One region of the Paenibacillus sp. 01T442 genome, then DNA from elsewhere that is predicted to be linked to it. Evidence: riboswitches for the same ligand, from Rfam matches in the RefSeq annotation. Region 1 holds a riboswitch; the other holds the start of a gene.
The links. Region 1 has a riboswitch for ZMP and ZTP ahead of rpiB (ribose 5-phosphate isomerase B). Riboswitches for the same ligand answer to the same signal wherever they lie in the genome.

Region 1 (5,518 bases):
TCGCATGTGCGTGATGATTTGGATGGAAAGATTGGCGGGATTGTAGACGGTGGTGCAACGGGTGTCGGTGTAGAATCAACAGTTATTCAACTTGTAGGCGGTGAGTTATACGTGTTGCGGCCAGGTGGTGTGACTGCGGAGCAGTTGCAGGAGGTTTTGTCAGACTTGCATATTCATGTGGCTGAACCGACAGAGGTTGAAGTTGCGGATACGCCTCGGGCGCCAGGTATGAAGTACACGCACTATGCGCCGAAAGGCTATATGCACATCGTTCAAGGGGACGACCAGCTGGAAGTCTCAGCATGGATTCAACGCGATATCGATGCCGCGAAGTCACGGGGAGAGTCGACGGGTATTCTCACTTTCGAAGAAAGAGTAGGTGGATACCGAGCGGATCTCGTTGTCGCATGCGGTTCCTTATCACAGCCAGAAACGATAGCTCGAGACCTTTATGCCGCACTGCGAACTTTTGATCACAAGGGCATTAGCTATATTGTTGCAGAAGGTGTTCCAGATGCAGGGATTGGCAGCGCCATTATGAATCGACTACTCAAAGCAGCGGGTCATGAACGGGTCCGCCTCTAAAATATAAGCTTTTATAAGTTTCACGCACTAAATTGTCTTATATTTCTGGATAAACGCTACCGTCCAAGTAGGACGGCGTAGCCGTTTATTGTGATTAGCATGATTCCCAGTTTGTCCGCATATCTTGAGAAAGAATCGTGGACAAGGGGGATCGTGCTATGCTCGCATCTGGGGTACAAGTTGGGGAACTCATGACAATTGGAATAATGGCGATTGCTTTGGGTCTAGATGCTTTTTCATTGGGAATTGGCATAGGGATGAAGGGCATTCGTTTGATTGATATTTTGAAAATTAGCATTGTCATCGGCCTTTTTCACGTGCTAATGCCATTGATGGGGATGTTTATGGGGCAGTATGTCTCCCTCCTTCTGGGGAATGTCGCTACGGCGGCAGGGGGATGTTTACTTATTTTGCTTGGCGCACATATGGTATATAGCTCGATACGCGGGGAAGAGGCTTCGGCCTTTGATCATCGAACGTTATGGGGGCTTATTATTTTTGCCCTCAGTGTTAGTATAGATTCCTTCTCAGTGGGCGTTTCTCTTGGGATGTTTGCCACGGACATTGTGCTTACAGTACTGATCTTCGGTCTATTTGGCGGCTTGCTCTCGATAGCGGGCTTACTGCTAGGCAGACGAGTTAGCGGTTGGGTTGGGGAATATGGTGAGGCATTCGGTGGACTTATTCTATTAGGGTTTGGGATCAAGTTTTTACTATGATACAATACGGGTAAGTACGAACGGTGATATAGCCGTTTATTCCAGGGAGGATTTCATGTTGCGAATTCTATTTGTCTGTACAGGAAATACGTGCCGCAGTCCGTTAGCTGAAGGTTTGCTGCGTATGAGGGTGCATCAAGAGGGGCTTGCGGCGGAGGTTCGTTCGGCAGGTGTATCTGCGATGACGGGTGGTCCGATTTCGCGAAACAGCCAGTCACTTCTTCATGAAGCGGGTTTCAAGGAGTCGATTAGTTCGCTAGCGATTAGTGCTGCGGATCTCGATTGGGCTGACCTGGTCTTGACGATGACGACAGGGCATAAACGTACCGTGATTGGGCGCTTTCCTCATGCGGTCGAGAAGACATATACGCTCAAAGAATATGTAGAGGACGATGCTCGCATTCTCAAGGCGATTGAAGAGCGAGAGCAGCTTGCGGCAGAGTTTCAGCTCAAACAAGCGCTATCTCAGACGGTAACTGTGGAAGAAAGAAGCCGCTTGTATGCGTTGGAAAACACGATTCCAGACTATGATATTTCGGACCCCTATGGCGGGTCACTAGCCGATTATCGGTATACAGCCGAGGAAATTAGTCGGAGTCTAGATAAATTGGTGAAAAAAATACGTTAGTCTTCCAAGGCTAACACAGACGTTTGTTTTTTCCATCAAGGTCCTTAGTGGGATAGGTCAATAGAGCTTTACACATCGCTGGGAATGCGATAAAATACAAGTAACAAGCAAGACTCAATGTAACTGGCGACGAGTGGGAGTAACCACAATGGAGCATTGAGCTATACGGCCGGTCGCCTGGGCAAAAGAGCAACGCGCGTTTTTTAGCGTGTGCGCTCTTTTTTTCGTTTTTGGTGAGCTTTGGGATATAATAGGATGGTCGAATTCGAACAGTCAAAAAGGAGCGTTTTATTCATGAAAATTGCTTTAGGTGCAGATCATGCAGGCTATCGTTTGAAAGATGTTATCATTCCTTTTATTGAATCATTAGGTCATCAAGTGATCGATTTCGGATGCAGCTGCGGCGACTCCGTCGATTATCCGGATTATGCACTTCAAGTTTGCGAAAAAGTTGTATCGGGAGAAGCAGATAAAGGTATTCTGCTTTGTGGAACTGGCATTGGGATGTCCATTGCTGCCAATAAAGTTCCGGGAATTCGCTGTGCACTTGTGCATGACCTCTTCTCCGCGAAAGCGACACGTGAACATAATGATACGAACGTGCTAGCGATGGGTGAGCGAGTTGTTGGACCTGGGGTAGCTGAAGAAATCGTCAAAATCTGGTTGGAAACCGAGTTCTCGGAAGGTGTCCGCCACAAGAACCGCATCAATAAAGTGCAGAGCATCGAAGATCGTTTCACGGTACATCCCTAGAAATGAGGGAGCCACAATGACAGATTCTATGTATGAACCTATCGCAGAAGCTTTGGAAGCGAATCTGCGTGAGCTGGTAACTGTCGGTAGCTTACGTCCCGGTCATATCTTGGTGATCGGTACGAGCACGAGTGAAATCCTCGGACATCGGATTGGGACATCGGGCACGTTGGATGCAGCGAAGCCGATTTTCYAGACGGTTGCGCGCATTTGCGGCGAGTTTGGGCTGCATGCGGCGTTTCAATGCTGCGAGCATTTGAATCGTGCGCTGATTGTGGAAGAAGAGTTGCTGGCGCTGGTGCCGCAGCTTGAACCTGTATCTGTAATTCCCGTGCCGAAGGCCGGGGGTTCGATGGCTTCCTACGCGTACAGACACTTCGCGAAGCCGGTCGTTGTCGAGACGATTCAGGCGCATGCAGGCATCGATATCGGCTCAACGCTGATTGGGATGCATCTGCGCCGAGTCGCTGTTCCCGTGAGGCCGCCGGTTCGCCATATTGGCCAGGCTTATGTCACGATGGCATTCGCGCGGCCGAAGCTCATCGGTGGTACTAGAGCTGTGTATTCCGCGGATCAGGCGGATCAACTTTATCAACAAGCTGCACCTGATGCAGATTGCTAATTACATGTTAACTATCATCTTTAGGAGGAATTCCATATGACAAACTTTTTGAGCAAGCAAGATCCGAAAATCGTAGAAGCAATGAACCTTGAGCTTGGCCGTCAACGCGACAAAATTGAGCTAATTGCTTCCGAAAACATCGTGAGCCAAGCGGTTCTTGAAGCTATGGGTACTGTACTTACGAACAAATACGCAGAAGGTTACCCAGGCAAAAGATACTATGGTGGCTGTGAGTACGTAGACATCGTGGAAGACATCGCTCGTGATCGCGCGAAAGAGCTTTTCGGTGCTGAGCACGCGAACGTTCAACCACATTCCGGCGCACAAGCGAACATGGCTGTTTACTTGGCTGCCCTAAACCCTGGTGACACGGTTCTTGGTATGAACCTTGCGCATGGTGGTCACTTAACACACGGTAGCCCGGTTAATGCTTCCGGTATCCTTTACAACTTCGTAGCTTACGGCGTAAGCGAAAAAGATTTCCGCATCGACTACGATGATGTTCGTAAAGCAGCTTTCAAACATAAGCCTCGCATGTTAGTTGCTGGTGCAAGTGCGTACCCGCGTACGATTGATTTCGAAGCTTTGGCTTCCATTGCAAACGATGTAGGTGCATTGTTCTTCGTTGATATGGCGCACATTGCAGGTCTAGTTGCAGCTGGTTTGCACCCGAACCCAGTGCCGCACGCACATTTTGTTACAACAACAACACACAAAACGCTTCGTGGTCCTCGCGGCGGTATGATTCTTACGAAGAAAGCTTGGGCTGCAGCAATTGATAAAGCGGTATTCCCTGGTTCCCAAGGTGGTCCTTTGATGCACACGATCGCAGCGAAAGCTGTATCTTTTGGTGAAGCTCTTCAACCGGACTTCAAAGTATACGGTCAAAATGTAATCAACAACGCACAAGCTTTGGCAACTGCTCTTACAGCTGAAGGCATCAACCTTGTTTCCGGCGGTACGGACAACCACTTGATGTTGGTTGACTTGCGTAACCTGAACATCTCAGGTAAAGACGCAGAGCACGTTTTGGATGAAATCGGTATTACAGCGAACAAAAACGCGATTCCTTTCGACCCAACTAGCCCGTTCGTAACAAGCGGTATCCGTTTGGGTACTCCGGCTGTAACTTCCCGCGGCATGGACGAAGAAGCAATGAAAACCATCGCGAAAGTTATCGCTCTTACGTTGAAAAACCCGAAAGACGAAGCTACGCTTGAGAAAGCTCGTGGCATGGTGTCCGATCTAACGGCGCAATTCCCGCTTTACCAAGGTTTGACTTACTAATAGCTAATTTTGTAGGGCCAGCTCTTTGGAGCTGGTCTTTTTTTGTTTCTACCCAACCAGGCTACCTCCAGCTTCCACTCAGAGATCTAGCTCCCTTTTCCGCAAACTAGCTTTCCTTAACGCTTTCCATTATCCTCGACTTCCACCTAATTTGGTTACCTTCACCTCCCCCTCCATATGACCGCTGCAATCCCAAAACTATCTCTCCCTAGCCACTTTACACATATTTCACCTTCATCTCCAAGCCCCCGAATTAGCTCCCCGCCTTCATCTGGCACATCCAACCATCTCGGGCCTCCCCCGCAAACTAACTGGATTTTCTCCATCTATTTGAACCGGATTTCTCGAATCTGAAGAATTAAATGTATTTCCTGTAGTTAAATTCCCTCGATTCGCTCGATTCTGCAAGTGTGAGATAAATTAGATGTACCTTTTCCATTTATTCACGAAAACACGTTAGATTCGAGCAAATTAGCTGTAGTTTATACATCTAAACACGAATCTTCAGTCACCAGTCGCTCACCATGCGTCCACCAGCTGTCACCAGCTGTCCACCAGCCGCAAAACAAACATAATCCAGCCTCAATCCTACGCCAAATGTTCAAGTACACACCAATCCGCCAAAGACACATCCCCAAAACTTCAAACCATCTTACGAAAATATGAAACCTTTCCGCGCAGCAAACGCCTTACACTGGTTTTGTACGAATGTAAACCCTTATACAGCTAAGTTAGGAGAGGTGTGCATGAATTTTCAGGAGATGCTTCAGCCAGTGCCGGCTGGGGCGAAGTTCGAGTTAGAAGGATGGCATGTTTGGTGTGGATCGATGACACGAGATGCGGAGGGAAGGTATTACTTGTTTTATTCGCGTTGGCCGGAATGTGCTGGTTTTGAGGCTTGGGTCACGCATTCCGAAATCGCTT
Region 2 (5,518 bases), on a different contig from region 1:
GGAGCAGCGCTCGTTTACAAAGTGAAGCTAACACCAAGTTTTCCACGAACAAGTATTAGCATCCATGCGAATCATTTACCAGTGCCGTCTGCAGCGGGTGATTATGATGGGTACGAAGGGTTTGCTTATATTCCAAATGAGATCAGCTGGCGTTTCAAACTGTTCCCAACCCCTGAAGAAGGCGGTCCGACGTGGGCTGGTAGGATTGACGATATAACGGCTGATGTAACGAATAGTACGATGGAGGTTCGTTTATCGAATTCCAAAACGGGGAAGTTAGGGCCTGTGATTGTAAGGAATACGATGAATGCTTGTAAGTAATGGAAGGGTAAACGAAGAATAGATTCATTTAGGAGGACTTTACCATGCCGGAACATACCATTGAACAAAGATTAGAGTCACTTGGAATCACGCTTCCTAAGGCAAGTGAACCCTCAGCGAAATATGTGAATGTTGTGAAAGTGAACGGATTACTATATGTTTCTGGCAAGGGTCCATCCGGCAGTCCTAAAGGGAAATTGGGACAGGCGTACACAACACAAGAAGGTTATCATTTTGCTAGATTAACTGGTATCGAGATTCTTGCTGTTCTGCAATCTGCCTTAGGTTCTCTGGAGCAGATTAAACAAGTTGTCAAACTGCAAGGATTCGTGAATGCTGTTCCTGAATTTGAAGAGCATCATTTGGTGCTCAATGGATGTTCAGATCTGATGCTGGATGTGTTCGGTGAAAAGGGGAAATCTGCCCGATCGGTCTTCGGCGCAGTTTCACTTAGAGATAACCTGCCGATTATTGTGGATTCTATTTTTGAAATAACGGATTGAGAATTCGAATACCTTACTATGAATGAGCGGGCGGTCCCATGATAAATCATGGATCGTACCGCTCTAATTTATTTAGTGAAGCATAATGGTGGAATCAATGATATCATTGGGATAAGCAGTTATTGACCATTGGAAAATTAAATGAACCATCTCTATTTATTTTTCAAATAAAGTTTGGAGGTATTAAGAATTGAAAAAAGCAAGATGGAAGCTACTTACTTATGTACCTTTTCTAGCAGTTATCGTCATCATCGGCATCATTCAGTCTTTCATGTTAGCTAATGAAAATGTGAAGCCATATCCAGAACCATTCGGGCGCGCAACGGAATTACCACAGTTGGCCACCTATGGTGAACCTGTACAAATGCTTGATGATGGCAGTTTCACCTATTTGACAGGGAAAACAATAGAAATCGTTACGATTGATGAAGAGGGTCGTTATCGTACGGAGAGTCGTCTTTTACCAGATGTTAGCGGTGTCCATGACTATAAGATGATAGATAAGGATCATGTGATTTGGATCGGGGACGGCAATAAACTGTATGCGAGTGAATGGAAGAGTGGTTCATGGAGTTCGAAGAACACACTCTTGGAGAACGAGATCGAAAGTGTGCAAACAGTGGTTGGCCCCAAAGGGAATAGCGTTATGCTCGCATACAATGATTCAACGCTGTATGTCAGTGAATTTCATCCGAATGCCAAGCTTACATGGACGAAACTTGATATAGCGAATGTGAAACAAATTCACGGTGTATGGGATACCTCTGGGGGCAGCCTATCTCTTGTTTACGCCGTCAATAAAGAGGGCAGCGAATCCTTTCACTACGTGAAACTAGCAGAGTCATCCTGGAAGCCGCTTGTGCAGATGAAACTGAAGGACGTGGATTATGCAACGAGCAGCTTAGATGATATGGCGTTAGGTTTGGATGGTTCTCAATTTATTGCCGCGTATACAACGAGCTCACGCAAATCAGGTAAAAGCACCTTACATATGCTCACTTTCCCAGCGAATCAACCGGATAAGATATATGATGAAGTCCTTAATCTTCCTGTCACTAAGGGAAACGATTCCGATACCATTTTGCATCCTACATTTACGCAGCCATCTACTGGTGAAAAAACGCTTGTCGTTTCGTCCGTGTATGAGAAAAATAGGCGTCAAACGAGTCAAGAGGTGTACAAGATTAGCTTTCAGGCTGGTAAAATGTTGAATGCTACACGGATCAGCCAATTCGGCGGTTTTGCCGTATATCCGATGATTGCTTCGAACAAGGGGAGTTCACTAGCCATATGGCTCGATGCTGTAAACGCTGAGACATATCGGGTCTACTATGCCACTGATCAGCTTCCTTATGCGGAGCGAATGAACAGGATTCATGCAGAGGACTTCCAACAAGCTGCTGGGAATTTACCACTATTTTGGGGGATTGGCGTACTAACGGCACTAATTAGCTTAAAATGGATTCTATTGCCTGGCCTTTATTTAATCGTGATCAGTGTATTTTGGCAATATCATTATGACGAGCATTCGAAGCGGCACTTTGGCATATCTATGGCGATGTATCTCATTGTCAAAGCGTTATTTATTGGCGATTACCGGAAACCGATTGCGCTGCAGGTGATGCCGGATTTCTTGCAATCGGTATGGGTTAGCTTGATTTTACTTGTTCTGTTTGCAGCAATTTCTTATTGGTTAACCAGCTTATGGAGAAAAGGTTTGGCCGAACGAAATGTTGGACTTGAAATGTTTTACTTCGTAGTTCTTGATGTCTTCATGACGAATATGTGGTATTCGTTCTTTATGTCACCTGCAACTTTGTCATGATGTTCGTGCAAAGCAATTGAAAATATTGGCATACATTGCTATGATAGAGGAACTAATAAACGATGTGTGACTGGCGGAGCATGGGGAACCATGAGGGAGCATACCGATAACGGCCGTACGCCTGGGCAAGAGGTAAGGGGAAATCCCCTTACCTCTTTATGTTTGAACCTAACTTGAGAGGAATGATAAGATGAGCGCGGAAACCGTAATCTTGGATGGTAATCGAGTGGCAACAGACATGAAAGAGGCGCTGAAAAGTAGAATTAATCAATTAGCTGGGAAGGGGATCATTCCTTGCTTGGCTACGATTCTGGTCGGTGGTGATCCATCGTCAGCTACTTATGTGAAAATGAAAGGAAATGCATGTAAACGACTTGGTATCAGGTCGATTCGTATTGAACTTCCCGAGCATACTTCGACAGCAGATTTGATTGCTGAAATTCAGAAACTGAATGTTGACCCAAGTGTCCATGGGATTTTATTGCAACACCCAGTACCTCATCATATTGACGAAAGGGCTGCCTTTGAAGCGATTGGTATCGGGAAAGATGTAGATGGTGTCACGACGCTCMGGTTTGCTCAAAATGCTTTCGGCTTTGCCGATTTTCCATCTTGTACACCTGCGGCGATTCTTGCTATTATGGATTATTATCGCATTTCAATGGAAGGCAAGCACGCTGTTGTTATAGGGCGAAGCCCCATTCTCGGAAAACCTGTTTCCCTGATGTTACTCAATCGGAATGCAACAGTAACGATATGCCATTCAAAGACGACGAATTTAGTAGAGATGGTACAGTTAGCTGATATTGTGGTAGCGGCAGTTGGGAAACCGAAATTTGTGCAAGGGGATTGGATTAAACAAGGGGCCGTCGTGTTGGATGCGGGGTATAACGAAGGCAACATTGGGGATGTTGATTATGAGGCTTGTAAGGAAAGAGCATCCGCAATTACCCCTGTTCKTGCAGGAGTAGGACCTGTCACGATAGCCACCTTGTTGAAACACACCGTCGATGCAGCAGAAAAGTTAGTGTAGTTGAGGTTGAAAAAGGGGGAGTTAGATGAAATTGTTTCACGTCAGTGAAGAAAAAGATATTTCTATTTTCAATCCTAGACTGCCTTCAAGAAAAGATCTGGACCCAACCAAAGGCCTAGTATGGGCGATTAATGAGAAATGTTTCCCCAATTTCCTAACGCCTCGGAACTGTCCGAGAGTTACTTTTTATGCCAATGAGGCAACTACGGAGGAAGATAAAAAGAACTATTTGTCTTCACATGCAATGAGTCACGTCGTAGCGATTGAGCATAAATGGTTTGAAATCATGAAGAACACAACGTTATATGTCTATGAATTTGATTCATCAGATTTCTATGAGCGAGATCTTGGAGCGGGTTACTATGTGAGTGAGAAATCACAAGTTCCCATACGTCGATTTGAAATAAAGGATCTATTCGGTGAGCTTTTTAAAAGAAATATTGAAGTACGGCTCCTAGCAAATTTATGGGATCTATCGGATAAAATACAGCAATCGAGTTTTCAGTATTCGATGTGTCGGATGGGCTTTGCTGAGCAGAGGACATCTTGAATTCGGAGCAGATTTTCAAAAGACGAAAAAGAAGAAAGGTGGGATTATTTTGGCTTTGACAATCTATGTTGTGGATGCTTTCACGGATCAAGTATTCAAGGGAAATCCGGCTGCAGTTTGTTTAACTTCTGAACCTCTTGATGAAGAGTTGATGCAACGAATTGCTTCAGAAATGAATTTGTCAGAAACAGCTTTTTTGTTTCCTCAGCAAGACGGGTATTCGCTTAGATGGTTTACACCTAATTCTGAGGTGGATTTGTGCGGACACGCTACATTGGCTAGCGCGCATATGTTGTGGGCAACGGGCATTTTACCACTGAACCAACAAGCAAGTTTCTTTACCAGAAGTGGGCTATTAACTGCAATAAAGCAAGATGCTTGGATTCAACTTAATTTTCCGTCAGAACCAGTGAGCACATGTGGATATCCTTCCGAATTGGTGGATGCACTTCAAATTGATCCTCTATATGTTGGACGGAATAGATTCGATTACTTCATTGAAGTTGAATCTGAAGACATCATTAAGCGTCTAAGTCCTAATTACTCTTTGTTGCGGACGATTCAAACAAGAGGGATCAATGTGACAAGTCGGTCGAAAGATTATGACTTTGTTTCGAGATGTTTTTTCCCAGCAGTCGGTGTAGATGAGGATCCCGTAACCGGTTCTTCACATTGTGGTCTTGCGCCATATTGGGGCAAAAAATTAAATAAAACGGATATGTATGCGTATCAGGCATCCGCAAGAGGCGGTATACTAAAAATTAGTTTACATGAAAACAGAGTTCTACTTTCAGGCCAAGCAGTAATGGTTATGAGGAGCGAGTTGTTCATCTAGCATAAGGAGAGGTAGAAATGGCGCGCATTTTATTTATAAATGGTGGATCAGAGGGACATATCAATCCCACGATCGGAGTCGTGCAGGAGCTGATTTCCCGTGGCGATGAGGTCGTGTACTTTTGCATAGAAGCATTTAGAGAGCGAATTGAAAAGACGGGGGCTACCGTACGAACATTTGACGACCAAAAGTTTATAAAAGCTTTCATCTCAGGTGGAAGAAACTACTTGTTGGAGAGAGTTAACGGATTATTACTTACTGCAGACATTGTTATACCTAGCGTGCTCGAACAGATCAAAGATGAGAAATTTGATTATATCATCCATGATTCCATGTTCGGGTGTGGACGTATACTTGGTCAGCTGCTTAAGCTTCCTGCAATTAATTCTTGTACGTCTTTTGCTCAGTCCAAAGAATCCATTGATCAGGAGTTGGAACATTTTTTAAATAA

Region 2: linked by a shared signal. The riboswitch ahead of AC1DLM_RS30535 (bifunctional 5,10-methylenetetrahydrofolate dehydrogenase/5,10-methenyltetrahydrofolate cyclohydrolase) and the one ahead of rpiB (ribose 5-phosphate isomerase B) in region 1 are both predicted to bind ZMP and ZTP.

What each region holds. Positions count from the first base shown of each region.
Region 1 covers NZ_JBFTPF010000008.1:149,751-155,268, reverse strand. The annotation lists gene AC1DLM_RS10125 (L-threonylcarbamoyladenylate synthase) at 1-585, shown strand, start outside; gene AC1DLM_RS10120 (manganese efflux pump MntP) at 744-1,304, shown strand; gene AC1DLM_RS10115 (low molecular weight protein arginine phosphatase) at 1,360-1,932, shown strand; ZMP/ZTP riboswitch at 2,042-2,122, shown strand; gene rpiB (ribose 5-phosphate isomerase B) at 2,227-2,685, shown strand; gene AC1DLM_RS10105 (TIGR01440 family protein) at 2,702-3,307, shown strand; gene AC1DLM_RS10100 (serine hydroxymethyltransferase) at 3,344-4,594, shown strand; gene AC1DLM_RS10095 (glycoside hydrolase family protein) at 5,341-5,518, shown strand, end outside.
Region 2 covers NZ_JBFTPF010000084.1:1,907-7,424, reverse strand. The annotation lists gene AC1DLM_RS30550 (YoqH family protein) at 1-321, shown strand, start outside; gene AC1DLM_RS30545 (RidA family protein) at 366-824, shown strand; gene AC1DLM_RS30540 (hypothetical protein) at 1,015-2,649, shown strand; ZMP/ZTP riboswitch at 2,706-2,783, shown strand; gene AC1DLM_RS30535 (bifunctional 5,10-methylenetetrahydrofolate dehydrogenase/5,10-methenyltetrahydrofolate cyclohydrolase) at 2,840-3,682, shown strand; gene AC1DLM_RS30530 (DUF6886 family protein) at 3,708-4,232, shown strand; gene AC1DLM_RS30525 (PhzF family phenazine biosynthesis protein) at 4,282-5,067, shown strand; gene AC1DLM_RS30520 (macrolide family glycosyltransferase) at 5,085-5,518, shown strand, end outside.